3 regions of the Flavobacterium sp. FG68 genome follow, and region 3 is predicted to be linked to each of the others. Evidence: riboswitches for the same ligand, from Rfam matches in the RefSeq annotation. Region 3 holds a riboswitch; each other region holds the start of a gene.

Region 1 (10,425 bases), on a different contig from region 3:
GTAAGCATCTCCGGATTTACGATTCCCATCGTCATTCCGTTTTTAATCGCGTGGTATAAAAACACGGAGTGCATGGCTTCACGAACGTGATCATTTCCTCTAAAAGAGAACGAAACGTTACTCACTCCACCGCTGATATGTGCGTGAGGTAAATTATCGCGAACCCATTTTGTTCCTCTAAAAAAGTCCAAAGCATTTAAGCGATGTTCTTCCATTCCGGTTGCAACCGGGAAAATATTTAAATCGAAAATAATATCCTGTGGAGGAAACCCTACTTTGTTCACCAAAATATCATACGAACGCTGACAAATCTCAACTCTTCGGTCGAAATTATCGGCCTGACCAACTTCGTCAAAAGCCATGATAATTGCCGCCGCTCCGTAACGTTTGATTAATCGCGCGTGATGAATAAAGGCTTCTTCGCCTTCTTTTAACGAAATCGAGTTTACAACGCTTTTTCCTTGTACTACTTTCAGACCTGCTTCAATGATTTCCCATTTCGAACTGTCGATCATAATCGGAACTCTCGAAATATCCGGTTCTGCAGCGATTAAATTCAAAAATTTAGTCATTGCATTAACGCCATCAAGCATTCCTTCATCCATATTAATATCGATGATCTGCGCTCCTCCTTCTACCTGTTGTCTTGCAATATCAAGTGCCTCGTCATATTTCTCTTCCTTGATTAATCTCAGGAATTTTCTTGAACCTGTTACATTCGTACGCTCTCCAACATTCACGAAAACACTTTCCGGCGTAATAATTAATGGTTCTAATCCTGATAATACAAGGTCTCTTCTTTTTTCTGTCATTTTCTTTTTCAGTTACTAAGATTCTAAGATGCTTAGATTCTAAGTTTTTTTATTCTCTATTTGTGTTCCTGCAAGGTTTTTAAAACCTTGTAGGTATTTATGTTTATTAATTTGGGCGTGTCCCTCCGGGTCGGGCTATCCGCTTTTAGTCCTCGCTCTTCCTTCGTCAGGCTGTGGGCTAACCGCTTCTATCCCTCACGCAATGCTACCAACCATTTGTTCCTACGGAACATTTATTTCCATTTTGAATGCTCTATATATTTGCAAGTTACTCCTGCATCATATATGTAATATTTAGTTTTAGTAAATCCTGCTTTAACTAATGAAATTGAATCAGGTTCTAATTCTTCTTCTAAAACTATATAGTTTTTTTCTGGGTTGTCTAAATCGTACTTTACTTTATAAAACTTATTTAAATGTCCATAATCACTAGAAACCTCAGCTAAAACTTTTTTATTTGTATAAAAATAATATCTCAAAGACCTAGTTTTTCTGTGGTATTTGACTCTAGTTGTAAGCCCTATGGTTTCACCTTTTAAATTTTTATCGTATTCATCATACTTCTTTTCATTCTTATTCGAAAAAATACTAAACAGAAATATTAGTGCAAGCAGAGCTATTCCTATAACTCCTTTGATTTTATCTAAATCTCTTTTGTTTTCTTCCACTTTTTAATTTTCAACTGAATAAATTCTGTTATTCCCAAACATTTATTCCTACAGAATATTTCAATTTCAATTCAACCTGAAGGTTTTCAAAACCTTTTTGGTTTCTACTTTTATTCGCAAACAAAATCATACCTACAAGGTTTTGGAAACCTTGCAGGAAACGTTTACGCAATAACTGGTGCGACTCTCGGCTTATAATCCTTTGCAATCTCAGCAATTAATCGAATATGATCCGGAGTTGTTCCGCAGCAGCCACCAATTATATTGATTAAATTATCGTCTAAATATTCTTTAATGAAAGCCTGCGTTTGTTCCGGTGTTTCATCGTATTGTCCGAAAGCATTTGGCAATCCTGCATTTGGATGTGCCGAAACATTAAAGCTTGTATTATGCGCTAATGTTTTTAAATACGGTTTCAATAAATCGGCTCCAAGAGCGCAATTGAATCCTACACTTAATAACGGAATATGTGAAACTGAAATCAAAAACGCTTCAACAGTCTGCCCTGAAAGTGTTCTTCCAGATGCATCTGTAATTGTCCCCGAAACCATGATTGGAATATCCAGATTTCGTTCTTCTTTTACTTCTTCGATTGCAAAAAGTGCTGCTTTTGCGTTTAATGTATCGAAGATTGTTTCTACTAAAAGTAAATCACAACCACCATCCATTAAAGCTTCAGCTTGTTGTTTGTATGCGATTCGCAAATCGTCAAACGTTACGGCTCTGTAACCCGGATCGTTTACATCTGGTGACATACTTGCCGTTCTGTTTGTCGGACCGATTGAACCGGCTACGAAACGTGGTTTTTCTGGATTTTTAGCAGTAAACTCATCCGCAACTTGTCTGGCGATTTTTGCCGATTCATAGTTTAACTCGTAAACCAAATCTTCCATGTGATAATCGGCCATACCGATTGTCGTTCCTGAGAAGGTATTGGTTTCTACGATGTCAGCACCAGCTTCATAATAAGCGGCATGAACATCGCGGATCGCTTGTGGTTGTGTTAGGGATAGTAAATCGTTGTTTCCTTTTAGCGGATGCGGAAAATCTTTGAAACGCTCTCCTCTAAAATCTTCTTCTGAGAAATTATAACGCTGCAGCATTGTCCCCATTGCTCCGTCAAGGATTAGGATATTTTTTTTTATTGCTTCTTGAATTGTTATTGCCATCTTGTATTTGCCGCTAAGGCGCTAAGGCACAAAGCTTTTTTTATTTTTAATTTTGAAGGCTCTGTTTGCCTTCGATATTTTTTTTACATTAATTCCAAAAGTGCACTATTGCCAGCTCATTAGCCCCGATTGAAGTGGAAATCCTTTTGATTTTTTTCTTTAAAAAAGCAAAAGATTGCAACGAAAAGCGGGAACTATTGACTGTAAAAATGCGCCAATGATTCGCTCCTGATACAGAATCTGTTTCAGTAAATATTGTAGTTGTCTGGAAAAGTTTTGAGAAATACGAGTAATGTATTTGTGTTATCTATCTTTAATACTGGAAAATGTTGTATAAAGTAGAATTTAGCACCTTCTTTATGATAAAGGGTTGCTAAGGTTTCATCGGGTCTATCCCTCCGCCTTTCGTGATAACTGACAATAATTTTAAGAACAGTGCAAAGGTATGAAATAGGGTTTCGATTTGCAAATGTTTTTTTTGTAAGGTTCTGAGGTTCTAAGATGCTAAGATTCTAAGGTTTTAAAATTGAATACTGTTTTTCAAACATAGCCCGTGGTTTCAACCACGGGAAACGTATTGTGATAATTCTTTTCGTATTGTAATCATTTGTATGGATTGCGTTCCAGTGGTTGAAACCACTGGCTATATTTTATGTAGATTTCTTAAAACATCAATGCATAATTAAATGAAAAAGCTCAAACTAAAAGTTTGAGCTTGTATATAAAATCTTAGAGTCTCAGAAACTAGACAATCGCTTTCACAACTGCTTTTGGAGCTTCTTTACGAGTTCCGTCGAAACCGTCTACACCAGAAACTGTTGTATATTTCAATACATATTTTTTACCTGGGTTTATGATTCCGTATGCAGCCTGACACATTAAAGTTGCTTCGTGGAAACCGCAAAGGATTAACTTTAATTTTCCTGGATATGTGTTTACGTCTCCAATGGCAAAGATTCCCGGAATGTTGGTTTGGTAATCTAATGCATTGTTTACTTTGATTGCATTTTTCTCGATTTCTAATCCCCAGTCTCCAATTGGACCTAATTTTGGTGTTAATCCGAAAAGCGGGATAAAATAATCCGTTTCGATTTTACGGTGTGCTCCGTTTTCTTCGATATCTAATGATTCAACGTGCTCAGCACCATTGATTCCAATAACTTCTGCTGGAGTTATTAATTTGATTTTTCCAGCTGTTTTTAATTCCTGTACTTTTTCTACAGAATCTAAAGCTCCTCTAAATTCGTTTCTTCTGTGAATTAAAGTTACTTCTGAGGCTACATTTGCTAAGAAAATTGACCAGTCTAACGCTGAATCTCCTCCTCCTGCAATTACAACTCTTTTATCTCTAAACTTCTCAGGATTCTTGATGAAATATTTTACTCCTTTATCTTCATAAAACTCGATATCTTCAATAAGTGGTTTACGAGGCTCAAAACTTCCTAAACCTCCAGCGATTGCTATAACTGGCGCATGAAATTTAGTTCCTTTGTTTGAAGTTACAATGAAAGATCCGTCTTCTTGTTTTTCGATTGTTTCTGCACGCTCTCCTAAAGTAAATCCTGGCTCGAATTGTTTAATTTGCTCCATTAAACCATCAACTAAATCTCCGGCTAAAACTTCTGGGAAACCTGGAATATCATAGATAGGTTTTTTAGGATATAATTCTGAAAGCTGTCCTCCTGGCTGAGGCAAAGCATCTAAAATGTGGCATTTCAATTTTAACAATCCTGCCTCGAAAACGGCAAATAAACCTGTTGGTCCTGCTCCAATTATAAGTATATCTGTTTTAATCATTATGGTTATTGTTTATAATCATTCTTAATAATACAAAGAAACGAATAATTTATTCTCCTGACAATGATTTTTATCATTATTCATTTCTCCTGTATGTTACTCTTTATTTTTGAGCGAAGATGTTATCTCATTCATTCTCTTCACTTTTTCTTCAAAATTACCTTTTAAGGTTTTACGATATTCATTGAGGTTTTCAACCATTTGATTTATATCTTCCGGAATTACTTCTTCAAAAAATTCCCGAAGCCTTTTGGCCGTTGTTGGCGATTTTCCGTTGGTCGAAATAGCAATTTTTACATTTCCTTTTGTTACGATTCCACCTAAATAATAGTCACATAAATCGGGCGTATCGGCGATATTGCAAATCAAATAACGCTTTCTCGCTAAATCATAAACCCTTTTATTCACTTTCAAATCGTCTGTGCAGGCAATTACCATGTGAAGCTTTTTGAGCATTTTCTTTTTAAACTTCGATTTTGTCAATTTTATCGAAGGATGATTTTCTGCTAAAACTTTAATTTCTAAATGAAATTCTTTTGCTACTACCTCAACATTTGCATTCGGACTTGACTTTAGCAAGAAAGAAAGCTTTTCCAGACCTACATTTCCTCCGCCTACAATCAGTACATTTAAATTGTGAAGCTTTAGAAATATTGGATATAATTCGTTTTGTTCCATTTTAATTTATTTTCATCTAATCAAAATTAGATGATTTACCAACGAATTGTTCCTAACGGAACATTTTTATTGGGAACATTTATTTTTTTCTACCGACCAAATGTTCCTAACGGAACATTCTCTTTGGCAAAATTGGGTTAAAATCCAATGTTATTGCCATACGTCCATCGGGTTGAAACCCGACGCTACAATATGAATCGTTCCTTCGGAACTTTATCTTGAAACTTCTTTTGATAGAAATTCTTCGTAAAATCCTTTTAATTTATTGCTTTCTCTCACAACTTCTCCAAGAACAATAATCGCCGGTGAACCTAATTCTTTTTGTTTTACAACTTCTAAAATCGAATCTACTGTTCCAACTCCCACTTTTTCTTCTGTTGTTGTTCCGTTTTGAATGATCGCAACAGGTAAATTTCCTTTATCTTCTTTCTGGAACAACTCGATGATTTGAGGCAATTTGTGCATTCCCATCAAAATCACAACTGTTGCAGATGATTGTGCTGCCAAAGCTACATCTGAAGATAATTTTCTATCAGAAGTTGTTCCGGTAATCGCCCAAAAGCTTTCTGAAACGCCACGTTTTGTAATTGAAATTCCCTGACTTGCAGGAACGGCAACTACAGATGAAATTCCTGGAACTATGATCGTTTCAATTCCGAAGCTTTCTGCAAAATCAATTTCTTCTCCACCTCTTCCAAAAATAAATGGATCTCCGCCTTTTAATCGCACTACATTTCCATAAGTCAATGCATTGTCAACAATCAATTGATTAATTTGATCTTGCGTGTAAGCATGATTTCCGATTCTTTTTCCAACAAAAATTCGAATGGCATTTTTTGGTGCATAATCCAGAATTTCTTCGTTGGCCAAAGCGTCGTATAAAACCACATTTGCTTCAGCCAATGCTTTTACAGCTTTCAGCGTAAGTAAATCGGGATCGCCCGGACCTGCACCGACTAAAGTTATTTTGGGTTTTATATTATGCATTTGCTAATTCCTGAGCTCTGAAAGTTTCGATTTTGTCAAAGAAAACTACTGCCTGAGCAATGTAATCTTTAGCGAAAGCTTCTGATGGTTCATTTTTATTGATTTGGTAAACCAAGTCTTTAAAAGTTGAGTTTAATTCGATTTTATTATTTTCGATAAAAACGGTATCAAACAAATCAACAATTCCTGCGTGATGGTTTGTTTTTTGGTTTTCTGCCAATAACAAAGCTTTTGCTCCGTTTACAAATCCTGCGTAAGCATGATAAATTGCATCTGACCATTTTTGGTTGTCGAAAGATTCCTCAGCCAGGATTAATTTCTCTTTAGCTTCAAACAATAATGTCGCTACTAAATCGATCACAACTCCGGCACATTCTCCTACTCCAACTGCTTTTACGTAATTGTCTGCGTTACCCCAATCCACAAAATCAGCTTCTGTTAAATTGGTTACATCTGCAAAAGGTTTTAAGATTTCGTAGAAATATTTTTCTCCTTTTGTATCATAATAATCTAGGAATTTTTGTCCGCTTCCGTTAGCATCAAAATCATTTAAGATGGTACGCAATGCATCAGGACCTCTACGACTCGGTACTTTGATTACTTTATCAGCAAAACGTCCCGCTCCATTTCCTAATCTTCCTCCGCCTAATAAAACTTGTAAAGCCGGAGCAACCAGTTTTCCTGAGTTGATAGACATTCCCTGGAATCCAATTGCAGACATATTATGCTGTCCGCAGGCATTCATACAACCTGAAATTTTAATTTCGATTTCACGGTTATTTAAATACTGAGGATATTCGGCAGTTAAAACTCTTTCTAATTCTTCTGCAATACCGGTACTACTTGCAATCCCCAAATTACAAGTATCAGTACCCGGACATGCCGTAATATCACCCGTAGAATTATACCCCAATTGAACAAAATCTAACTTGGCTAATTCCTGATAAAAGAAAGGTAAATTGGCTTCTTTTATATGACGTATTACAATATTTTGACGCAATGAAAAACGTAATTCATTTGCTCCGTAATTTTTAATTAAAGCGGCTAATAATCGGGCTTTATCAGTATAAAAATCTCCTAATAAAATTTTAATTCCAATAGCGTAATAACCTTCTTGCTTCTGCTTGATTACATTCGAATTTTTCCAAGCTTCATAAGCTGCAGTATCTTCGATTGTAACTTGTGGAACTTCTAATAATGGTTCTGGAATTGGACCATCAAAAGCTGTTGTATCTATTTCGTATGTTTCAAAAGCGATTGCTTTTTTCTCTTGTTCAACCAAATCAAGGAAAACATCTCTTCCCATTTCTTTGATTAAGAATTTCATACGTGCTTTCATTCTTTTTGCACGCTCACCATATCTGTCGAAAATACGGATGATTCCTTCAGCTGTTGGAATGATTTCATTAACCGGAACGAATTCTGAAAGTAATTCGGCATGTGCTGGCTGAGATCCTAAACCTCCTCCAAACATGATTTTGAAACCTTTTTGCCCGTCTTTAATTTTCGGAATAAATCCTAAATCGTGTAAATAACTCAGCGCCGTATCTTCGTCTGAAGAAGAGAACGAAATTTTGAATTTACGTCCCATTTCCTGACAAATCGGGTTTCTTAACAAATATTGAAAAAGTCCGTGTGCATAAGGCGAAACATCAAACGGTTCGTTTACGTCAACTCCAGCTAATTCACTTCCTGTAATATTTCTAACCGTGTTTCCACAAGCTTCACGAAGTGTAATATCATCTTTAGCCAAATCTGCCCAAAGTTCTGGTGTTCTGTCTAAACTCACGTAGTGAATCTGGATATCCTGACGTGTCGTAATATGCAAACGTCCTGTAGAATATTCATCAGAAACTTGTGTAATACGCACCAATTGCTCGCTGGTAACTTTACCGTAAGGCAATTTGATACGAATCATCTGAACGCCTTCTTGGCGCTGACCGTAGATTCCACGCGCTAAACGAAGACTACGAAAACGCTCATCATCAATTTTTCCTCCACGGAATAAATGAATCTTTTTTTCTAATTCGATAATCTCTCTTTGAACTACCGGATTTTCTATTTCTGTTCTAAAACTTTCCATTTCTTTTTGATGCTTTAGGCTTTAAGCTTTAGGCTATAAGCTTCTTAAACTTTGTGTTTTCTTGCTTTAGGCTTTTAGACAATAAGCCGTAAGCTTTATTGCATGCCTTTTTATACGTTTTTTGCTAAAAGCTTACAGCCTAAAGCTTATTGCTTACAGCAGTAAAACTAACGAATGAATCCTACTCCTGCTGTTGTGTTTGTTGCTGTATCAATTAAGATAAAAGCTCCGTTTGATTTGTTTTCGTTGTAAGCGTCAAAATATAAAGGCTTGCTTAATTTGATACTTACTTCTCCAATTTCGTTGATGGCTAATTGTGAAGCTTCTTTTGTTCCGGAATAGTCTGTTGAAATTGTATTTTTAATACTTTCTACTTTTGCTAAAACCGAATTTGTATTGTGCTGTACAATGTATTTTGTTCCTGCAACCAGTTTTTTGCTGTCCATCCAGCAAACTGTTGTTGTGATTTCTTTTTCAATTTTTGGAAGTTCTGATGATTTTACAATCATATCACCTCTCGTCACATTGATATCATTTTCTAATTCGATTGTGATTGAAGAACCTGCAACGGCTTCGTCAAATTGTTTATCGAAAAAGTGAATTTTAGATACTTTTGATTCTGTTAAAGAAGGAAGAACTGTTACGGCATCTCCAACTTTGATTGAGTTTCCGTATAATTTTCCTGCGTAACCTCTAAAGTCGTGGTATTCTTCAGTTTTAGGACGAATCACAGTCTGAACCGGGAAACGTGCTTTTCCTGTTTCAAAAACATCATGAGCATGTAATCCTTCTAAATGTTCCAATACAGTTTGTCCGTCGTACCAAGGCATATTCTCAGATTTATCAACCACGTTTCCGCCGTTGATTGCACTTAACGGAATATAACTTACGTTTTGCTCTTTGAATGTGCTTTTTGCATTTAATGCCTGAAAATCGGCTTTGATTTTGTTGAAAACTTCTTCCGAATAATCAACTAAATCCATTTTGTTAATCGCAACAATTACTTCTTTTACCCTCAATAAATTATTGATGAAAAAGTGACGGTAAGTCTGCTCAATTACTCCTTTTCTGGCATCAATTAAAATGATAGAAACCTGAGAAGTCGAAGCTCCTGTAACCATGTTTCTTGTATATTCTACGTGACCCGGAGTATCGGCAATAATGTAACTTTTCTTTGCAGTCGAAAAATAAATATGCGCAACGTCAATCGTGATTCCTTGTTCTCTTTCTGCTACTAAACCATCAGTCGCCAAAGAAAAATCAAGGTAATCGTATCCTTTTTGTTTACTGCTTTTTTCGATTGCTTCTATTTTATCAGTCGTTAATGATTTTGTATCATACAATAATCTCCCGATCAAAGTACTTTTTCCGTCATCTACACTTCCTGCTGTTGCTATTTTTAAAACTTCCATTCTTGTATATTGTTTCAGGTTTAAAGTTTCAGGTTTCATGTTCTCTCGAAACTTATAAGTCTGTATATTTTTTGTTTTCTTGATTTTTACTTTTAAAATTTCGTTCTGAATTGCATTTACAATTAACAATTCATAATTAACAATTATTAAAAGTATCCTTGTTGTTTTCTCTTTTCCATTGCAGCTTCAGAGCGTTTGTCATCAATTCTGGCTCCTCTTTCAGAAATTGTTGATTCTCTGATTTCGCCAACAACTTCTTCGATTGTTGCTGCGTAAGATTCAACTGCTGCTGTACAACTCATATCTCCAACGGTTCTGAAACGAACAATTCGTTCTTCGATTTGTTCGTCTTCTTCCTGATACACAAAAGGAGAATGCGACCAGATTAAACCGTCTCTCAAAAAAACTTTTCTTTTATGTGAAAAATAGATTGATGGAATCTCAATGTGTTCTTTTTCGATATAACTCCAAACATCTAATTCTGTCCAGTTTGAAATTGGGAAAACACGAACGTTTTGTCCATTTTCAATTTTTCCATTTAAAATATCAAACAATTCAGGTCTTTGATTTTTTTCGTCCCATTGTCCGAAATCATCACGAACAGAGAAAATACGTTCTTTAGCTCTTGCTTTTTCTTCATCACGACGTGCTCCACCAATACAAGCATCAAACTTAAATTCTTCAATTGCATCTAAAAGTGTTGTTGTCTGCAAGCTGTTACGGCTTGAATATTTACCAGTTTCTTCAACCACTTTTCCTTCATCAATAGCATCCTGAACATTACGAACGATTAATTCCAAACCTAATTCTTCTACCAAT
Region 2 (10,425 bases), on a different contig from region 3:
ACGTGAACTGCCGTACTGCTTACAACCGGCGGAACTCCATAAGCCAATAAAAATGACGTTGAAGTTGCTCCGTAACCCATTCCTAAAGTTCCGTCAACTAATTGAGCGAAAACTCCAATGGCAAAAAACACTAAAAATTCTTCATTAAATCCTTCTACAAATCCATTCCACGAAAATTCAGTGTAATGATTGTATATTAATACAGTTAATAAACTTACTAGTAAAACAACAGGAATTCCAATCCATAGCTTTTCTTTAAAAGAATCGGCGGTATTTATTTTCAGTTCTCTTTCCATATTAAAATGATTCGATTTGTTTTCAAAACCTATTACCCTATCGGGTTAATAGATTACTTTGCAAAAATACTATTTATTTCTAAAAATCAAAACAAATATTCTCGTTTTTTTAAACCTTTAACTTCCTCTGGATCACATTGAAACAAATAATTGAATTAATTTCACAAATAACACCGTATAACATGTTATTTAAACAATATAATGGCTCGAATTATTTGGTTATCAAATAAAAATCTTAATCTCTACAATTTCCATAGGATAATTATAAAAATGTCGTTATTTTAGCGACAAATTTTTTGTATGGATTTTCAAATAGGTCTTGTAATTGCAGGTTTAGTAGTAGGTTTTATTGTTGGATTGACTGGCGTTGGAGGCGGTTCTTTAATGACTCCAATTTTATTATTTTTTAATATTCCGCCAACAACCGCAGTGGGAACAGATTTGCTTTATGCCGCTTTTACTAAAGCCGGTGGTGTATTTGTACACAATAAAAAGGGAAATATAAACTGGAAAATTACCGGCTGGCTCACATTAGGAAGTGTTCCTGCTGCTTTAGTGACTTTATGGATATTAAATAGTATTAAAACAGATATTGAAACTATTAATCGTGTAATTAAATACAGTTTAGGCTGGGCTCTATTATTCACTTCAATTGCTATTATATTTAAAAACAGAATTTTAAAGTTTTCTCAAAAACATGCCGGTGATAAATTTCACAGCGAAAGCCATACTCAAAATATGCTTACTGTAGGAATTGGAATTTTACTGGGAGCTACTGTAACCTTAACTTCAATTGGAGCCGGCGCTTTAGGAACTGTAACTTTATTTTTCCTTTATCCGCTTTTGCCAACGCCTCGTTTGGTAGGAACTGAAATTGCCCATGCTGTTCCGTTGACTTTAGTTGCAGGAATTGGCCATGCTTCTATGGGAAATTTAGATTTAGCGCTATTAGGACAATTATTATTGGGATCTCTTCCAGGAATTTATATAGGAAGTAGTTTAAGCGGAAAAGTACCGGATTTATTCCTTAGAAATGCCATCGCCGTAATGCTTTTTCTTGCAGGATATAAACTGATCTTTTAAAATATTTTTTCAACCATATAAGTTATATAAGTTCATTTAATTAAGCTATGCCGCAAGTGCAAAGTCTAAAATGAACTTATATAACTTATATGGTTTAAACTTAAAAAGCGATATCAGCTAGAGAATTGCTTTCTAATATTTTAAGTGTATTATCTCTTACTTCTGTCATTAAACGTCGTGCAGCGCAGGTAGATTCATCATCGCAGTCATCGCATTTTTCATAGAAATTATGACTTGCGCACGGAAGCAATGCAATTGGACCTTCAAGAATTCGGTATACTTTGGCCATACTGATATCTTTTGGATCTTTTATCAGATAATATCCGCCGCCTTTACCTTTTTTTGCACCAAGAAATCCTGAATTCCTCAATAATAATAAAATACTTTCCAGAAATTTTATCGAAATATGTTCACTTTTTGCAATTTCCGCTATTTGTACAGGTTCGTTATTTTCTCGTCTGGCTAAATAGGTTAAAGCTTTAATTCCGTATTTTGTTTTCTTTGAAAGCATCTTTAAATTTTAGATTTCAGACTGTAAATTTTAGATTATTTTTAAAATTTACAAGCTTCATATTATTCTGCAACAAAAATAGGCTTTTTAAATGAGAAAAATAACAGATTGAGATTTATATTCTACTTATTCTATCAATTTAGTTCGGTGTTCCCTATTAAATTGAATTCGTGGAATAGTTTTACTTCTTTCTCCAAATCTTTTTTATTGACAACATAAGTATCAGTAATTGAATCATGCCAGCCTCTGCTTCCTAAAAAAGAAAAAACTTCAAAAGGAATTAGTCGGCATAATGATCTCTTAAAAATCGTTCCGAAAGAAGGTTTTTCGCCATTTTCATCTACCACAACAGTTCCCGTAACAAATTTCCCAAGTGATCTTCCAAAAAGACCTTCTGACAATGAATAATAAAAAACAGAAATAACAATAAAAACTAACTGTCCTTCAAAATCACTCAAATTACCAAGCCAGTACAAAAGATCATTCCAGCCCAAAAAATTTCCTAAAAAAGCAATCATTAAAGAAATAATAAAAATTAAAGCAAGGATTACAACTATATCTAAAATATAGTTTACAAATCGGCTTCCGCCGGATGCCAATAATTTTTCATCAAGAATGTAAGTAGAGTTACTCATGGTTTGGTCGTTTATTAAATTGATTATTATAGATTTAAATTATAACGAAAACAAAAATATATTTTTTGTTCAAATAACCATCAAAAAAGAATGACGATTTTTAACAGTAATAAATTTACAGTCAAAAATCGTCATTATATACAGTTTAGAAAATCTAATATCTAAAATCAGAAATCTAAAATTATTTAATCCAGCGCTTGCTTTAAATCGGCAATTACATCTGCTACGGTTTCTAAACCTACAGAAACGCGAACCAGACCTTGTGTGATTCCAACTGCAAGTTGATCTTCTTCAGATAATTTGCTGTGTGTTGTTGACGCAGGATGCGTTACAATCGTTTTTACGTCACCAATATTTGCCGAAAGAGAACATAATTTAATCTTGTCCAAAAATTTTCTTCCTGCTTCAAGACCGCCTTTAATTTCAATCGCAATAATGTTACCGCCTAAAAGCATTTGTTTTTTGGCAATTTCATATTTTGGATGTGATTTCAAAAATGGATATTTTACACTGTTTACGTTTGGATGGCTTTCTAAAAATTCAGCCACTTTTAAAGCATTTTCACAATGTTTGTCTACACGAACAGCCAAAGTCTCTAAACTTTTTGACAAAACCCAGGCATTAAATGGCGACATTGCCGGCCCGGTATTTCTTGAAAACAAGTATATTTTACGAATTAACTCAGCTTCTCCAACTACAACTCCCCCTAAAACACGACCTTGTCCGTCTATTAATTTTGTTGCCGAATGAACTACTAAATGCGCACCATATTTAATAGGCTGCTGAATATATGGCGTAGCAAAACAGTTGTCAATTATTAAAATTAAATTGTGCTTTTTCGCAATTTGACCTAACAATTCTAAATCAATTACATCTACACCAGGATTTGTTGGCGTTTCAGCATATAGAATTTTAGTATTTGGTTTGATGAAACTTTCAATAGTTTCCGGTTTATTGATATCGAAATATGAAGTTTCAATTTTCCATTTTGGAAAATACGTCATGAACAATGCATGCGTTGATCCAAAAACGCTTCCAGCAGAAACAATATGATCTCCAGATTCTAACAATGCGGCAAACGTAGAATATATTGCAGCCATTCCGGTTGCAAAAGCATAACCAGATTCGGCACCTTCCATTGCACAAACTTTGTCTACAAATTCTGTTGTATTTGGATTGCTGAAACGGGAGTAAATATTGCGGACTTTTTCTTCCGTGAAAGAAGCTCTCATATCCTCTGCATCTTCAAATATAAAACTTGATGATAAATACAAAGGAGTTGAATGTTCCTGAAATTGTGTTTTTTCTAAATGTGTACGTATGGCTTTAGTTTCAAAACCAAATTCTTGTTCGTTCATTGTGTTGTTTATTTAAAAGAGTTATTTCGCAGAGTTTCACAAAGTGATCACAGAGTTTCGCGAAATAATCTTTCATTATTTAATAGTTAGTCCAAAGAATTATCTAATTCTTTAATTGACTAATTTTCTAATTGAATGTTGTTTAAAACAACTTTGTAATTGATTGTTGCTGTTGGTTCTACAGTTTTAGCAACTGAGCAGTATTTCTCAAAAGAAAGCTGTGCGGCACGTTGCACTTTTTCTGGATTGATATCGCCTTCTAAATAAAAAACCACATCGATTTCTTTAAAAGGTTTAGCTTCTTCAATCTGTACACGCGTTCCATCAACCTCAGCGTTAAAAGAAGTGATTTCCTGGCGCTGCTTTTTCAAAATCGAAATCATATCAATGGCACTGCATCCTGCAACGCCCATTAATACCAACTCCATCGGACTTGCGCCTAAATCGCTTCCGCCAAATTCAGCTCTGCTGTCAACATCAACTACATGTCCGCGTTCATTTTTAAGTTTAAAATGAAAAGCGTCATTTACTCTGTTCAAAGTTACTTTCATGTTATTTTTCTTTTTTTGTTTTATTTGAGTTCAAATCAAAAATCTAAACTCGAAAATCTGCAATCTAAAATTCAAATTACCCTTTATCAGATAATCTCAAAATATCTCCAAAAACTCCTCTTGCCGTTACCGCAGAGCCTGCACCAGCTCCCTGAATAACAATTGGACGATCTCCGTAAGATTCAGTGTAAATTTCGAAGAAAGAATCAGAACCTTTTAATCCGCCTAAAGCAGTATCTGAAGGAACAGAAACTAATTTTACTTCTAGATTTCCTTTATCATTTTGTAAATCACCAGACAATTCACCAATGTATCTTAATACGTGATTTGGTTTTTGATCGGCTTTTATTTTCTCGTAAATTGGATCGAATTCTTTTAATTTGGTTAAGAAATCAGCAACATTTCCTTCGCGTAAATGTTCCGGAATCAGGTTTTGAATGGAGATTTCTTCAAACTCATTTTGTAAATCTAATTCTCTCGCCAAAATCAATAATTTTCTTCCCACATCATTTCCGCATAAATCCTCACGCGGGTCTGGTTCTGTATATCCGTTATCAATTGCTTCTTTCAGAATTTCGCTGAACGGAACATCTTTTGCAGAGAAATTATTGAATAAATAACTCAACGTTCCTGAGAAAACGCCTTTAATTTTTGTGATATTTTCACCCGAAAGATGCAGTAATTTAATGGTGTCAATTAATGGTAATCCTGCACCAACATTAGTTTCGTATAAATAATTCTTTTGGTTTTCTGCTAAAGCTTTTCTTAATTCTTTATAAAAACCATAGGTCAATGTATTCGCCACTTTATTTGAAGAAATCAAGTCGAAACTGCTTTCTACAAGCGGAACATAATTTTCTACGAATGATGCACTTGCCGTATTATCAATTGCAATTAAGTTCTCTAAATGATACTCATTTGCATAAGCGATAATATCTTTGATTGTATACGGTTCACCTTTAGTTTCAATGTCATTTTTCCAGCTTGAAGTTACGCCATTTTTATTTAAAAGAAGCTTTTTAGAATTCGCAATTGCGAAAACATTCAGCTTAATATCTTTACGTTTTTCAATTGAAGAAGCCGATTCTAAAATTTGATTAATCAAAGTTCCACCCACTAATCCGTGACCGAAAATAGCAATGTTGATTTTTTTAGAAACTCCAAAAATCTCTCCGTGAATTACGTTTAAAGCTTTGTTTAGTTCTTCTTTCTTCACAACCAAACTCACGTTTTTACCTGTTACGGTGTTGTTGAATAAAATGGGAACTATTTTATTTTTGATTAATGCTGTGTATGGTTTATGGAACGTACTTAAATCCTGACCAATAATCGAAATTACCGAAACATTATCTGTTACTGTGATCTGGTTTACATCTTTAGAATAAAAGTCGTTTTCGAACTCTTTTTCTAATTCCACCATTGCAAGCGTTGCTTTTTCTTTTGCCACAACCAATCCAATTCCTCTTTCTGAAGAACCTTGCGAAATAATGCTTACGCTGATGTTGTGATCACCCATTACTTTAAAAATACGGGCATCAACTCCAGATTTTCCTAGTAATCCACGTCCTTCAAGGTTTACAAGTGAAACGTTTTCTAAAACAGAAAGTGTTTTAATTCCTTCTTTTTGAGAATTTGAAGTGATTAAGGTTCCGTGATTTTCGTGATTGAATGTATTTAAAATACGAAGCGGAATATTTTTTTCTAATAAAGGAATTATCGTTTTGGCGTGCAGAATTGTTGCACCAAAATTGGCTAATTCGTTTGCTTCATTAAACGACAAATATTCGATTTTTTTAGCATCGGCAACTAAATCCGGGTTTGCTGTGTAGATTCCGTCAACGTGTGTAAAGTTTTGAAGTTCTTCGGCATCCAGATAATTTGCGATTAACGAAGCGGTATAATTACTTCCATTTCTCCCTAAAGTTGTCGTGTCGTTGTTGTTGTTTGAACCAATGAAACCCGTAACAATATTTACTGTTTCACCGTTATGAAGTTTGAAATAATTGATAACGTTTTTCTTTGAAAGTTGTTCCAAAGGCTGAGCGTCACCAAATTTAGAATCGGTTTTTAATAATTCTCTTGTGTCAACGAAATTGGCAGGAATTCCTTTTTCAACTAAAATTGAAGTCAATAATTTAGCCGAAAGCAATTCGCCTTTAGACAAAATCTGATCTTTGATTTTGTTGCTGTAATCACCAATTAAGCTTACTCCTTCAAATAATTTATCTAAAATATTAAATTCTTCAGATAAATCAACGTTTGGATAATCTGAAGTTTGGTATGCTTTAAAGCTTTCTAAAAGCGGTTTGTAATTTCCGTTTTTGGCAGCAATTCTTAAAATATCTTCTAATTCATCTGTTGCATTTCCGCGCGCAGAAACGACCACGGCAATTTTTTCTCCTTGATTTACTTTATCAGTAATGATTGAAACTACTTTGTTAAGTCCTTCTCCGTTTGATAATGATTTACCACCAAATTTTAATATTTTCATTTTATTTTGCTATTGTTTCTGCCTTAAAAATATCGGCAAGTAAATGATCTAATTGTTTGTACTCGATTAAAAAAGCGTCATGTCCGTGAACCGAATCAATTTCGCTGTAAAAAACATTGTTTTTAAATTTCTTTAATTCATTGTAAGTTTCCAGATTTTCTTTTGGTGTAAAAAACAAATCTGAATTGATGGCCACGATATGAATCGCAGCGTTTGATTTGGATATTAACGTTTCGAAATCGGCGCTATTTCTCGTAATATCTATGGTTTTAAGCAGTTGGTTCATCAATTTGTATGATGCTAATTGATAACGCTGCTGTAGTTTTTTTCCGTGATGTGCCAGCCAGCTCTCGATATTAAAAATCAAAAGATCCTGATTGATGGTTCGTTGGAATTTTTCTTTGAATGATTCAGGAGATCGGTAACATAACATGGCGTGAATTCTGGCATCTTCGATTGGTTTTGAAGAATTGTTCAGAATTTGTTCTTGCAGAAAACAGTTTGCAATCATCCAGTCAGTAGATTTCCAGTCGGTTGCAATAGGAATTAAATGTTCAGTAATGTTTGGTTCCAAAGCCAGGATTTCCCAGGCAATTCCACCGCCAACAGAACCGCCAATTATGGCAAATACCTGCTCAATATTTAAAGCTTTTAATCCTTTGATAAAAATTCTAGCGATATCTCTGGTTGTAAAATCCTGATAGTTTTCGATTATAAACGAATCGTTTCCATTTCCGGGAACATTAAACGCCAAAACAGTATATTGATTGGTATCGATGGTTTTTGCTTCGCCTATTAAATCATTCCACCAGCCATTTTCTCCGGTAACCTGAGCGTTTCCGGTTAAGGCGTGATTTACCAAAACAATTGGGGTAGTATACAGCGGTTTGCCGGAAAGTGTAAAACTTAACGGTAACGACGGATACAGCGCACCACTTTCGGTGATGAAATCTTGAATTATAATGGGCCTTGGTATATTTTCCAATTTCAAATCTATTTATTATTGATTTGTATGTGGAAATATTAGAAAGAAAGTCTAGAGTTGAAACTAGAAAAATTCTTGTTGTTATCTTTCCACGTTTAGGCGTGGTAGAATGCAGCACCTTCTTCGAATTAACGAAGGGTTGCTAAGGATTCATCGGGTCTAATCCCTCCTCCTTTCTTTATAACATTTCAATACGTTTTTGAACTTAACGGTGCAAATTAACTACTAATTTCTTAAACTAACAAATTTTAATGAAACTGATTGCTCAATTTCTTAAACATAATTCAATCAGAAACTTTTGTACGCACAAAAATACCGAACGTAATGCCCAGTAAAGTCATGCAGGTTTTAACCTATTTTATGGCTGCTTTTCAAGTTAGATGAAAAGGGTTTCATTTTCTTTTGAGTACATCAAAAACAATAATGAATTTGGTACTTTTTTCTCCGCTTTTTTATCTGTTTCAGTTACACCGAAACTTGGGTGGATTAATTCATTTACAGGCGGCGGATTGTTTCTTTCAGCTTTTGCACTTCTGAACCCTGTAAGTTTTTTTCTTAAGTAAGTTATTGCGCTCATATTATTAAGTTTAAGTTAGTTATTTTTAAATCTTTATATTTCTTTTAATTCTTTGTTATGTCTGCCTAATGGAATAAAAAAACCCTTTTGGATTTTAATACCAAAAGGGTTTAAGTTTTTATAGAACTTATATATACTTTTAGTATCAACAGACGTGTACACAAATACGTGCGACATTAAACATCATGTTCATCTGTAGGGACTTATTCATTTGCAATTTGACAGTTATTTTAATAAAATCTTGCATTTACTTTTCTTTAAAAAGCTTTTTTTAAGATGTGATTAGGATCTCAAAAGCTATATTTATTTTAACAATTAATCAGCTGTTTTTAACAGTTCTTACTTGTCTTACAAATGTGCGAATATTTTTTCAATATTCCAAGTTATAAAACCCTATTTTTTCTTAAAAAACGTTAAAAAACAGCTTTTTATCGTTAAAAAACATCCTACAAAATTACAATTTGAACCAAACGAAGTATAATCTTACAAAAAATAACTTACTTTTAGTTTCAATCTGTCAAAGAACTACTAATATTACAACCACTTATAGCCAGACTGCTTCCTTATTTTTAATCTTTTCAGCTACTTTTAAAATATCTGTAATTAAACCTCTTGAAATGGCCTGTTTGCATGGCGACGCACTTTGGAGTACAATGGGTGTACTGGCATAAGATTGGGTATAAATTTCAAAAATAGAGTCGGAACCTTTTAATTGTCCAATGGCCGATGTAATAGGTTCTGATACTAATTTGACTTCTAATGTATTTTTCTCGACATCAAATTCTCCTATATATCTTAAAACATGATTGTCTTTCTGGGTTATTTTGGCAATTTTAAACGATCGGTCAATGGCATCTTTATTAAGGATTCCGTTTTTCTCCAAATGTTCTTCTCCAATAAGCGGATTGATTTTAATATCAGAGAGTTCGAATTCTTTACCAATTTCACGAGTTAAAATCAACAATTTTCTGGCGGTGTCATTTCCGGATAAATCTTCTTTAAAAGTAGAGCGCATTAATCCGAGAAGGCTTGCATCTTTTAAAACAGAGGAAAAAGTATTTTCTTCGGCAGAAAAACGATTAAAGACATAACTCAGATTATCTGAAAATACGCCTCTTATTTTGGTGATTTTTTCTCCGGAGAAATACAAATCTCTTAAAGTCTGCAAAACGGGAAAACCGGTATCGACTGAGGTTTCATACAAAAACTCTTTGTCGTACTTCTTAAGATTTTCTCTCAATTGCTTATAAAGATCAATTGGGAGTGTATTTGCCTTTTTATTGACAGCAACGATATTAAATCCGTTTTCGATCAACGTATTATAGTGACCTATCAATTCGTCACTTGCGGTTGCATCGACAGCGATTAAATTTTCGAATTCGTTTTCTTTTGCAAATTCGACAATATCCTGCACTCTAAAAGGAACAGCCAATTCTCTAAAATTGGTTTCCCACGCATATCCTACGCCTTCTTTCTCGAAAAAGGCAACGGTAGAATTGGTAATTATTGGAAAATGAAAATCGACGTTTTTACTTTGCAGAAAAAACTCCTGACTTTCTATAATCTGATTGATTAATGTACTTCCTATATTTCCAATCCCAAAAAGGATAATATTTATTTTAAGCTTTGACATAATTTTAATTTTTTAAAACATATCTATATTTAGTAAACCATATAAGTAATATAAGTTCATTTAATTTATCAACGTTTATAATTTTAGACGTACCGTGTTTTCGAGTTAGACGCACTGCTGTGCGTCTCTACAATGGTGCGTCTCTACAATGAACTTATATAACTTATATGGTGAAACTTTTATCTTGAAATCTTTTTTCATAAAAAATCACCTCTAGCAGAACTCACGCTGCTAAAGGCAATTTTTCAAACAAAAAACAAAAAAACCTAATTTTTATTGATACTATACTGTGACTGGGTTACGTT
Region 3 (10,425 bases):
GGTTGTTGTTTTGTTGAAAAGCTCAAATTTATTTGTTTTAAGGCTCAAGGGTGTTTTGCCGCGAAGACACAAAGGCGCTAAGTTTTGTTTTTGCCACAGATTAAAAGGATTAATGGATTTTTTTATTTCACGCAGATTTAAAAAGATTTAAGCAGATGTGCGCAGATTATTTAAAAAAAAATCTGCGCACATCTGCTTAATCTGCGTGAAATAAAAACTTTGCGTCTTCGCGACTTTGTGGCGAAAAAAATTAGTTAACTGTATAAGTTGCAGTATATAATCTTCTAAACATTATATAAGTAACACTTACCATAACAAAAGCAATAATAGCATCAATAGTTGCAGGAAAACCTAATACAACCAATTTTGAAAAGAAAGCGAAAATAATGTCAAAAAATACTCCGGCAAATACCCATTCTTTTAATCGTAATAGTTTATTCGGAATTAATAATGTGATAACTCCTGAAACTTTCATTACACCCAGGATGTAAATAAAATGAGCTGGATAACCTAATAGTTGTGTAATTTCCCAAACCAATTTGTTGGTTGTAAGTTCAAAAAATCCGCTGGCACCAAACCATAAAGAAGTTAAAATAATTCCTGTCCAATAAATAATTTTTGTTGTTTTTGCATTCATGATTTTAAATTTTAAGTTGTTAAACAGGACAAATTTGCGGCAACGGCAATCGGTTTCATATTCAAATTTTGGTGAAACGGACAAATTCAAATCCGAAATAGACAATCAATAAGTTCATTTGATTTTATAACTTTACAAAAGATTTTCAAACCCAATAGTCACCATTTAAAATGGAAGCCAAAACACTTTTAAAAGAACATATCGCCAAAACAGTTTCGCTGACAGAGGAAGAGTTTGATTATTTCTTTTCGCATTTCAAATCCTTATCTTTTAAAAAAGGGCAAACAATTATTAGCGCAGGCGATAAAGTAGATTGTGAGTATTTTGTGATTTCGGGTTGTTTAAAGGCTTTTTATATTAATGACGAAATCAAAATGTACATTTTACAGTTTGCGATGCCAACTTGGTGGACATCTGATTATAATGCACTTTACAACCAAACTCCGGCTGCTATAAATGTTGATTGCATTACGGACGCCGAAGTGCTTTGCCTTTCTAACACCGACCGCGAAAAACTCTGCACCGAATTTCATCAGGTGGAACATTTTTTTAGATGGAGAACGAATAAAGGCTACATCGCTTCTCAAAAAAGGCTTTTATCTTTTATGAATAATAACGTCAAAATTCGTTACGAAGAACTTTTGGCTTTATATCCTCAATTATACAATTTAGTTCCAAAGCATTTGATTGCGGCTTATTTGGGTGTTTCGAGAGAAACCCTTAGCCGACTTTATAATTCTTAGTTTTTGTAGCCCACGGATTTTACGGGTTATTTTTTTGTTTTGCGTAGATTTTGTTTCTCGCAGATTTTTTATCGCTATAAAAATATTGCCTGTGGTTTCAACCACAGGGGTCTTGATTATGGCAATACTTTGCGTTCCAGCGGTTGAAACCGCTGGCTATATTTAAAATTCGATATCAATATAAAAACCTTTGTCTCTTTGTCCCTTTGCACCTTTGAACCTCAAAAATAAGAATGTGATCTACATCACGTAACCAATTTCCATAGTCGCCGTTCCTTTGTACTGTACTTTTAAATACAACAAAAAATGGAAACAATAAATTTTAAAATCGTAAGCTCAAACAGCAGCGTAGAATGGACTGGTAGAAAAGTTACTGGTGCACATAATGGTACAATTGGTATCAAAAATGGTAATTTCATCTTTAATGATGGAAAAATAAAAGGAGGGAATGTTGTTATCGACACCACTTCGATTAAAATTCTGGATGTAACAGATCCGGCAACGAACACTCAATTTGCAGGACACCTTGCATCTGATGATTTTTTCTCTATCGAAAAATTCCCAACAGCAACATTAGATATTTTAAACGTAAAAGAAATATCAGGCACAACGTATTACCTTGAAGGAAACCTGACTATAAAAGATATTACACATCTTGTTGGGTTTGAAGTACAGGTAAACAGTAACAACAATACACTTTCACTTGGAGGTAAATTGATTATCGATCGTACCAAATACGATATCAAATTCCGTTCAGGAAATTTCTTCAAAGATTTAGGAGACACACTAATCTACAACGACTTTGAGCTAGATTTCAATATCACTGCCGAAGCTGTTTTTACAGGACAATCTAAAAACTAATTATCATGCCTTACGTAAAAATCGAATTGACCCGCGAAGGAGTAACACGCGGGCAAAAACAACAATTAATCAGCGGCATTACCAACCTGATTACAGAAGTATTAAATAAAGATCCGCATTTGACTCACGTTGTGATTCAGGAAATCGAATTAGACGATTGGGGTTATGCAGGAGAACAAGTATCAGTATTAAGAGAAAAAGGCATTACAGCCGATAAAAAATAAAAATCATGAAAAAACAAACAATAATCGTTACCGGAGCAGCTTCTGGTATCGGAAAAGGAATCGCTAAATATTTCTTAGACAGAGGCGATAATGTGGTTATAAACTCAGTTACAGCATCTTCATTAGAAAAAACTTTCAATGAATTTGGTGCAGGCGAAAATCTTGCAATGTTTGCGGGAGATGTAAGCGATAAAAAAACAGGTGAGCAATTGGTTAAAATTGCTTTAGAAAAATTTGGTTCTGTAGACGTATTGGTTAATAATGCAGGGATTTTTGCCAGCAAGCCATTTTTAGAAGTAGACGAAGCGTATCTAGATACATTTTTGAAAACCAACCTAAAAGGAACTTATTTCACTACACAATCTGTGCTTCCGCAAATGCTGAAACAACAAGGCGGTGTTGTAATTAATATCGGAACTCCATTAGTAAATCACGGTTTAGGCGGATGGCCGGCTTCGGCTCCAATTGCCAGTAAAGGTGCAATTCATGCTTTAACAATTCAGTTAGCAGCAGAATTTGGAAAACAAAACATTCGTTTCAATACCGTTGCTCCGGGTGTAATTCGTACGCCAATGCACGGAGATAACGCAGATAAAAGTGCCGGTTTGCATTTATTAAACAGAGTAGGAGAGATCGATGATGTTTCTGAAATGGTCTACACAGTTGCTAAAAGCAATTTTATTACCGGATCAATCATCAATGTTGATGGCGGAAAAGGTGCAGGACACAATTTAAATTAAGGTGAAAACTATATTATTAACTGCTTTTATGCTCTGGAGTTTTCAGGGCATAAAAGCTCAAAATACTAGTAAAATGGAAAATCAAATAGAAATTCAGGCTATTACCGATGCAATAGAAAACTATTATTTTAAAGGCATTTATGAAGGTGATGAATTATTGCTTGGCAGTATTTTTCAATCCGGGACATTTCTTTTCGGAGATATAAACGGACAACCCTATTTTAAAACCGTTGATTTGTATTTAGACGGCGTTAAAAACAGACAAAGCCCAAAGGATTCGGGAAAATCTTTTAAAGGTGAAATTTTACATATAAGCGTTGTAAATTCTATCGCTGTAGCGGAATTAAATGTTAAAATGTACGACTTTAATTATAGGGATTTTTTATCTTTCCATAAGATTAATGGCAAATGGCTTATCGTCAATAAAATGTTGACTGATACCAATAAATAACTTAAATTTGAAGCTATGTGGTACAATACAAAAGCTAAGGAACTGTTAGGGATTGACTATCCAATTTTGCAAGGCCCTTTTGGGGGTAATTTATCAACGGTAGAATTAACAGCGACGGTTTCAAATCTTGGCGGATTAGGTGGTTACGGTGCTTACACTTTAAGTCCACAGGAAATTTACGAAGTAGATAAACAAATAAAAGCAGCCACAGATAAGCCGTATAATATTAATCTTTGGGTTTCAGATCATGATATTCCGGATGGAGGTTTAACTGATGATCAATTTGAAAAAACAAAAGCGATTTTTAAATCTTATTATGACGAACTTGGAATTCCGTTACCGGAAAAACCAGCGCCATTTCAATCGAGATTCGAAAACCAGTTACAAGTTATTTTAGATGTTAAACCAAAGGTTTTTAGCTTTATGTTTGGCGTTCCTTCAGATGATGTTTTAGAGCAGTTTAGAAGATTAGGAATTGTTACTGTTGGTGCTGCTACAACACTTGATGAAGCCATTTTTCTGGAAAGTAAAGGAGTTGATATGATTATCGCTTCGGGTTTTGAAGCAGGCGGACACCGTCCTTCTTTTTTAACCAACGCCGAAGCATCTGTAACCGGAACTTTTGTTTTACTACAATTAATGCGCGAAAAAATAAAAACACCAATCATTGCAGCTGGCGGAATTGCCGACGGAAAAGGAGTTGCCGCAGCCTTAACATTAGGCGCAAGCGCAGCCCAAATAGGAACCGCTTTTTTAGCTGTCGATGAATCGAATGCATTGCCAATTCACAGAGAAATGTTATTTTCTGATGCTGCAAAATATACAACGCTTTCACGCGCATATACGGGAAGATTAGGTCGAGGCATTACAAGCCGAATTGCAAAAGATATAATTGGAAAAGAATCGAACATTCTGCCTTTTCCATTACAGACTACTTTTATTTCTCCATTGAGAAAAGCTGCACTCGATCAGCAAAAATGGGATATGATATTATTTTGGGGAGGACAAATTTCGTCAATCTTAAAACATACCAAAGCAAAAGAATTGATGCATTCTTTGATTGAAGAAACTACGGCGTATTTTGATGGATTAAAGTCATAGTTCCTCGGAATGACAAGCGGTACGATAATTTCTGTTTCAATACAAACTCATTTCAAAAAACGGAATGAGTTTTTTTATGCTTTTTCTACAGTAAAAAAACAGAATTAGTCAATTTTATTCTATCAAACGTATGAATTTCCATTATAAAATAAGGAATTATTAAAAATTATAATCTGATTTAATTATCTAAAAATCAATCATTTGTATTTTGTATAAAATGTTTTTCAATTAAAATTCAAAAAAAATAAATTTAAACACTACTAATTCGGTAGAATTAATATATATTTGTGTCACAGAAAAATTCTGAATGATACTTATCCAGAAAGACTGAGGGAGTAGGCCCTATGAAGTCTTAGCAACCTGTTACCGAATAAGGTGCTAAATCCTTCCCGCTTGCGGGACAGATAAGAAAGATTGGCGCAAATCTGAATAAGATCATCATTGTTGAAATTATTTATTTTTTAAAATGAAAACCAAACTACATTTTTTACACGACAGTGACGAACTTTTGAATTCAATCTTCGAAGAATATAGTCTTGCTGGTTTCCGAATGCGAAAGCATTAAATTCTCTCATTTCTTTTTAAATACTATTTGCTAAAGGCCTTTATAAATTGGCTTAAGGAATTCTTTTGCTCCAATATTAAACGATAATAAAAATCATATCATCACCTTAAAATCAAAATAAAATGAAAAAAATACTATTAGGTTTTGCCTTATTTCTTGGAGTTGCACAAACTCAGGCGCAAGAAAATAATTTACAGTTAAAAGGAACTGTTGTCGATACAGTTGCGCAATATGTGTATTTGCAAAAATTCCACAATAAAATGTTTACCACTATAGATTCGGTAAAAGTGAAAGACGGAAGTTTTAGTTTTAAAACTAAAGTTAAAACACCAGAATTATACGGATTAAGTGTAAACACAGAGGATTCTCCATTGTATATTTTCCTTGAAAAAACGCCTATTACAGTAAAATTAAGCCCGAAGAAATATTATACAAGCTCTGTAGTTGAAGGTTCTGAATCTCAGAATTTATTCGATGCCTATAAAAAATCAAAAGATGTAGAAATCAGTAAATTCATTACAGAAAATCCTAAATCTATTGTTTCGGCTTATGTATTGTACAGAAACTGGTCGTATAGATTAACGCCGGAACAAATCACTCAAAACATTGCTTTGCTTGATAAAAGCCTGCAAAGTACCACTTACGTGAAAGAACTAAAAGAACTGGTTACTGTTTTAGACGGATTAGCGGTTGGTAAAAAAGTCCCAGATTTTACTGCTAATGATCCGCAAGGTAAACCAGTTCGTCTTTCAGAAAATTTAAAAGGCTATACTTTAGTTGATTTTTGGGCTTCATGGTGCGGACCTTGCCGTAGAGAAAACCCAAATATTGTGGCAGCTTACAAAGAATATCATGACAAAGGATTTAACATCGTAGGTGTTTCTTTAGATAAAAAGAAAGAAAACTGGATAAAAGGAATTCAGGATGATAATTTAACATGGACTCATGTTTCTGATTTACTTTTCTGGAACAGTGCAATTGCTAAATTATATGGCGTAAGAGCGATTCCTGGAAATTATTTAGTGGATTCAAAAGGAATAATCGTTGCGAAAAACCTTCATGGAGAAGAATTGCAAACTACACTTAAATCACTTTTAGGGCAGGCAAATTAATTTTTTTTAAACACATAGAAACAGAGATTATATTCTAAATAAAAGAGATTTGAAAAAATCTAGATTTTCACACATAGCTATGTTTATTAAAACAAGTGAAACGCCTTTTACCACAAAGAAAAACTATGTTCCTATGTGTTTAAAAAAAACAATCAATAATAAATTTAGTTAATTAAAATGATAAAGGAAATGAATGCTATTGAGACAACAGAACCAATTGAATTGGAGTGTTACTTCTCTAAATTTAGAGAAAATACAATAGGAGTAGATCACCGTTTTAAATCCGTTTACGGAAATCAAAACCTGCTTTATGCAGATTGGGTTGCCAGCGGAAGATTATATGCTCCAATTGAGGATATTATGCTCAATAAAATTGGTCCAATGATTGCCAATACGCATTCACTTTCTAGTCAGACTGGAAAAACTTCAACGCACGCTTATCAATATGCGAGAGATATCATTAAGAAATCAGTAAACGCAAATACTTCTGATGTTTTGGTGACTACGGGAAGCGGAATGACTGCCGCTTTATCAAAACTGCAAAGAATAATGGCTTTGCGAACGAATGATGAACAAGATAAACCTGTTGTTTTTATCACGCACATGGAGCATCATTCGAATCAGGTTTCGTGGTATGAAACCAACGCCGATGTTGTGATTCTGCCACCAGATGAAAATAATTTAGTCGATCCCAAAATTCTTTCGGAAGAAATTAAAAAATATGCTCACAGAAGCTTAAAAATAGGTTCGTTTACGGCTTGTTCCAATGTTACGGGAATTATTACGCCTTATCATGAATTGGCCAAAATTATGCATCAAAACGGCGGACTTTGTTTTGTTGATTTTGCAGCTTCGGCACCGTATGTCAAAATCGATATGCACCCAAAAGATCCGGAACAGCAATTAGATGCTATTTTCTTTTCTCCGCATAAATTTTTGGGAGGGCCGGGAACCTGTGGTATTTTGGTTTTCAACGAGAAATTATATAAATCTGAATTTCCGGATAATCCGGGCGGCGGAAATGTAAAATGGACCAATCCTTTAGGCAGATATTGTTATAGCGAGGTCATAGAAGTTAGAGAAGATGGCGGGACACCAGGCTTTCTACAAGTAATAAGAGCTGCTTTAGCTTTAGAATTAAAAGATAAAATGGGAGTGGCAAACATCAAAAACAGAGAAAAAGAACTGCTTGCTCTTTGTTTTTCGAGACTTCAAAAAATAAAAGGTTTGTCAATTTTAGGAGATTTAAAAACAGAAAGAATCGGCTGTGCTTCTTTTATAATCGAAGATATTCACTATAATTTAATCGTAAGGCTTTTAAATGACCGTTTCGGAATTCAGGTTCGCGGAGGCTGGTCATGTGCAAGTACTTATGCGCATTATTTGTTTTATATAAACGAAAAGAAATCAGCACAAATTACAAACGAACTTTTAGAGAAAAATCAAACTAATAAACCCGGCTGGGTACGTTTGTCGCTGCATCCGATTACGACAAATGATGAGCTTAATTTTATTTGCGATGCAATTGAACAAGTATCTTTACATTATAAAAAATGGAAGAAAGATTACGAATATAATTCAGTAACAAATGAATTTGAAAATTCTGAAATTAAAGAAACTATAGCTGAAGAAGTAAATGAATGGTTTAAGTTGGATTGATTTTTTTAAACACATAGAAACATAGATTTTTTTAGTTTTTATAAAAGTTGATAAAAAGAAACTAGTTTCTAACACATAGTTATGTTTGTTTAAACAAAGGAAATTTAAAAAGCATGTTTATCATTCCTCGTTCCTCGGAATGACAAATACTGACTAGCTATGTTTGTTTAAACAAGTGAAACGCCTTTTACCACAAAGAAAAACTATGTTTCTATGTGTTTAAAAAATTAAACAGCTATACTTTTGTATAATAAAGCAATAAAAATGAAAGCAATTGTATTACAGGAAAACCGGGAATTTCAATTAGAAAACGTAGAAATTCCGCAGCCCGAAGAACATCAGATTCAGGTAAAAATTAAAGCTTCAGGTTTTAATCCGATTGATTATCAAATGACGGAAGACGGATCTGAAAGAAAGCTTTTGCACTCTCCAATTCTGGGTCGGGAGTTTTCAGGGATTGTATCGGCAATTGGTAAAAGTGTAACTGATTTTAAAATTGGCGATGCTGTTTTCTGCGGATCAGGAAGTATGGGTTCTAACGGAACTTATGCAGAATATATTTGCGTTCCCGAAGCAATTGCGGTGCATAAACCTGCGAATATTTCTTTTGAAGAAGCTGCTGCAATTCCATCAGCAGGATTAACAGCTTTGCAAGCCTTTAAACGTATAAATGCCATTTTTTCTGATTCCATATTAATTACAGGCGCTGCTGGCGGAGTTGGGAATATGCTTGTGAAACTGCTTCTGGCAAATGGCTTTCAAAATTTTGTAGTTACAGCCGGAAATGAAAGTAGCATTAACGCATTAATTGACCTTGGTGTAAAACCAAAACAAATCATCAACTATAAAAAAGAAGAAATTTACAAAACTGCACTTTCTTTAAACGGAAATAAAACTTTTGATATTGCAGTTGATTTAGTTGGAAACAACGTGGCAGAAATTGCTGCAAAACTTTTAAAAACCAATGGAACTTATGTTGATGTAACCAATTTTTCTACTCCGGAATCGCGAGGAATTCTTTTTAGTAAAGGAGCCTCAATTTTAAACATCTCCAATTATGCGTACGGACTTGAAAAACGTTACGACTATTACAAAAACGGATTAAATGAGCTAAGGTTACTTTTGGATCGAGAAAAAATTACGCCACCTGCTATTTCAATAGTCGGAGAATTAGAAGTAAATACAGTAGAAAACGCCCATAGAATACTTCGTGAGAATAAAACGGAAGGAAAAAAGTTAATCATGAAAATTTAGATTTTTTTTCACGCAGATCCTGCTGATGTTTAACCGCAAAGTTTTTTGCCTCCCGCAGGTTTGGCAGATTGGTTAATTTTGTGTAATAAATTCAGAAAAATAATCTGCTCAAATCTGCCAAATCTGCGTGAAAAAATCTTTTTAATCCTTTATATCTGTGGCTATTATTTTAAACACATACAGAGGCATTTTTGTCATTCCGAGGAACGAGGAATCGCACTAGAAACTCCATAAAGTATATCGCCAATCTTTGACGAGTTACGTGTGCGATTCCTCGTTCCTCGGAATGACAATTCAAAGCAATCGTTATAGTAATCTACTATTTTGATAGGTTAATAAAAGTTTTAATGGTTTTTATACTAAAATTAAAATTATCTGTTTAAATTTGCAGCAACAATGAGAAATAATAGCCAGAAAATGAATAATTATTATAGCTACAGCATGATGTGCTGGGATGCTTTATGATTGTTTGGCTTATATATAAATGATATTATTTATTTCAAAAAGCCTTTCAAATAATTATGAAAGGCTTTTTTGTTTTTAAACCTGAATTGAACAAATGATTGAATTAAAAAACGTTACCAAAACTTTTCATCAAAAGGACAGAATCGTTTCTGCTTTAGATGATGTTTCGCTAAAGGTGCCGCCCGGGAAAATTTTTGGTGTTATTGGAACTTCCGGAGCTGGAAAAAGTACACTAATTCGTTGTGTAAACCTTTTAGAAAGACCAACTTCTGGAGAAATTATTGTAGATGGAAAAGCTTTGATGCAATTATCAAATGCTGAATTGGCTACAGAAAGAAGACAAATAGGGATGATTTTTCAACACTTTAACCTGCTTTCTTCGAGAACTGTTTTTGATAATGTTGCTTTCCCGCTTGAATTGATTGGAACTCCAAAAACAGCCATTAAAACCCGTGTTTTAGAATTACTGCAATTGGTTGGTTTAGCTGAAAAAGCATACGATTATCCGGCAAGTCTTTCTGGCGGACAGAAACAAAGAGTTGCGATTGCGAGAACATTGGCCAATAATCCGAAAGTTTTGTTGTGTGATGAAGCTACAAGCGCACTTGATCCC

The links. Region 3 has a riboswitch for S-adenosylmethionine ahead of ACODSB_RS12520 (redoxin domain-containing protein). Riboswitches for the same ligand answer to the same signal wherever they lie in the genome.
Region 1: it holds a riboswitch for S-adenosylmethionine, as region 3 does, so the genes downstream of both, ACODSB_RS00625 (homocysteine S-methyltransferase family protein) here and ACODSB_RS12520 (redoxin domain-containing protein) in region 3, are expected to answer to the same signal.
Region 2: it holds a riboswitch for S-adenosylmethionine, as region 3 does, so the genes downstream of both, ACODSB_RS00700 (alpha/beta fold hydrolase) here and ACODSB_RS12520 (redoxin domain-containing protein) in region 3, are expected to answer to the same signal.

Annotation. Positions count from the first base shown of each region.
Region 1 is NZ_JBMDIY010000001.1:143,600-154,024, forward strand. It holds gene metH (methionine synthase) at 1-812, opposite strand, end outside; gene ACODSB_RS00620 (hypothetical protein) at 1,046-1,480, opposite strand; gene ACODSB_RS00625 (homocysteine S-methyltransferase family protein) at 1,645-2,649, opposite strand; SAM riboswitch class I at 2,950-3,066, opposite strand; gene ACODSB_RS00630 (NAD(P)/FAD-dependent oxidoreductase) at 3,394-4,446, opposite strand; gene ACODSB_RS00635 (precorrin-2 dehydrogenase/sirohydrochlorin ferrochelatase family protein) at 4,543-5,124, opposite strand; gene cobA (uroporphyrinogen-III C-methyltransferase) at 5,338-6,111, opposite strand; gene ACODSB_RS00645 (HEPN domain-containing protein) at 6,104-8,194, opposite strand; gene ACODSB_RS00650 (sulfate adenylyltransferase subunit 1) at 8,362-9,606, opposite strand; gene cysD (sulfate adenylyltransferase subunit CysD) at 9,753-10,425, opposite strand, start outside.
Region 2 is NZ_JBMDIY010000001.1:155,823-166,247, forward strand. It holds gene ACODSB_RS00665 (sulfite exporter TauE/SafE family protein) at 1-296, opposite strand, end outside; gene ACODSB_RS00670 (sulfite exporter TauE/SafE family protein) at 597-1,379, shown strand; gene ACODSB_RS00675 (RrF2 family transcriptional regulator) at 1,480-1,890, opposite strand; gene ACODSB_RS00680 (RDD family protein) at 2,025-2,525, opposite strand; gene ACODSB_RS00685 (trans-sulfuration enzyme family protein) at 2,711-3,883, opposite strand; gene ACODSB_RS00690 (OsmC family protein) at 4,003-4,434, opposite strand; gene thrA (bifunctional aspartate kinase/homoserine dehydrogenase I) at 4,511-6,925, opposite strand; gene ACODSB_RS00700 (alpha/beta fold hydrolase) at 6,927-7,910, opposite strand; SAM riboswitch class I at 7,989-8,097, opposite strand; gene ACODSB_RS00705 (hypothetical protein) at 8,287-8,487, opposite strand; gene ACODSB_RS00710 (homoserine dehydrogenase family protein) at 9,032-10,120, opposite strand; gene ACODSB_RS00715 (O-acetylhomoserine aminocarboxypropyltransferase/cysteine synthase family protein) at 10,387-10,425, opposite strand, start outside.
Region 3 is NZ_JBMDIY010000017.1:44,320-54,744, forward strand. It holds gene ACODSB_RS12485 (DoxX family protein) at 251-637, opposite strand; gene ACODSB_RS12490 (Crp/Fnr family transcriptional regulator) at 808-1,380, shown strand; gene ACODSB_RS12495 (YceI family protein) at 1,687-2,241, shown strand; gene ACODSB_RS12500 (tautomerase family protein) at 2,247-2,465, shown strand; gene ACODSB_RS12505 (SDR family NAD(P)-dependent oxidoreductase) at 2,471-3,205, shown strand; gene ACODSB_RS12510 (nuclear transport factor 2 family protein) at 3,279-3,656, shown strand; gene ACODSB_RS12515 (NAD(P)H-dependent flavin oxidoreductase) at 3,672-4,757, shown strand; SAM riboswitch class I at 5,069-5,168, shown strand; gene ACODSB_RS12520 (redoxin domain-containing protein) at 5,445-6,434, shown strand; gene ACODSB_RS12525 (aminotransferase class V-fold PLP-dependent enzyme) at 6,624-8,093, shown strand; gene ACODSB_RS12530 (NADP-dependent oxidoreductase) at 8,358-9,347, shown strand; gene metN (methionine ABC transporter ATP-binding protein MetN) at 9,907-10,425, shown strand, end outside.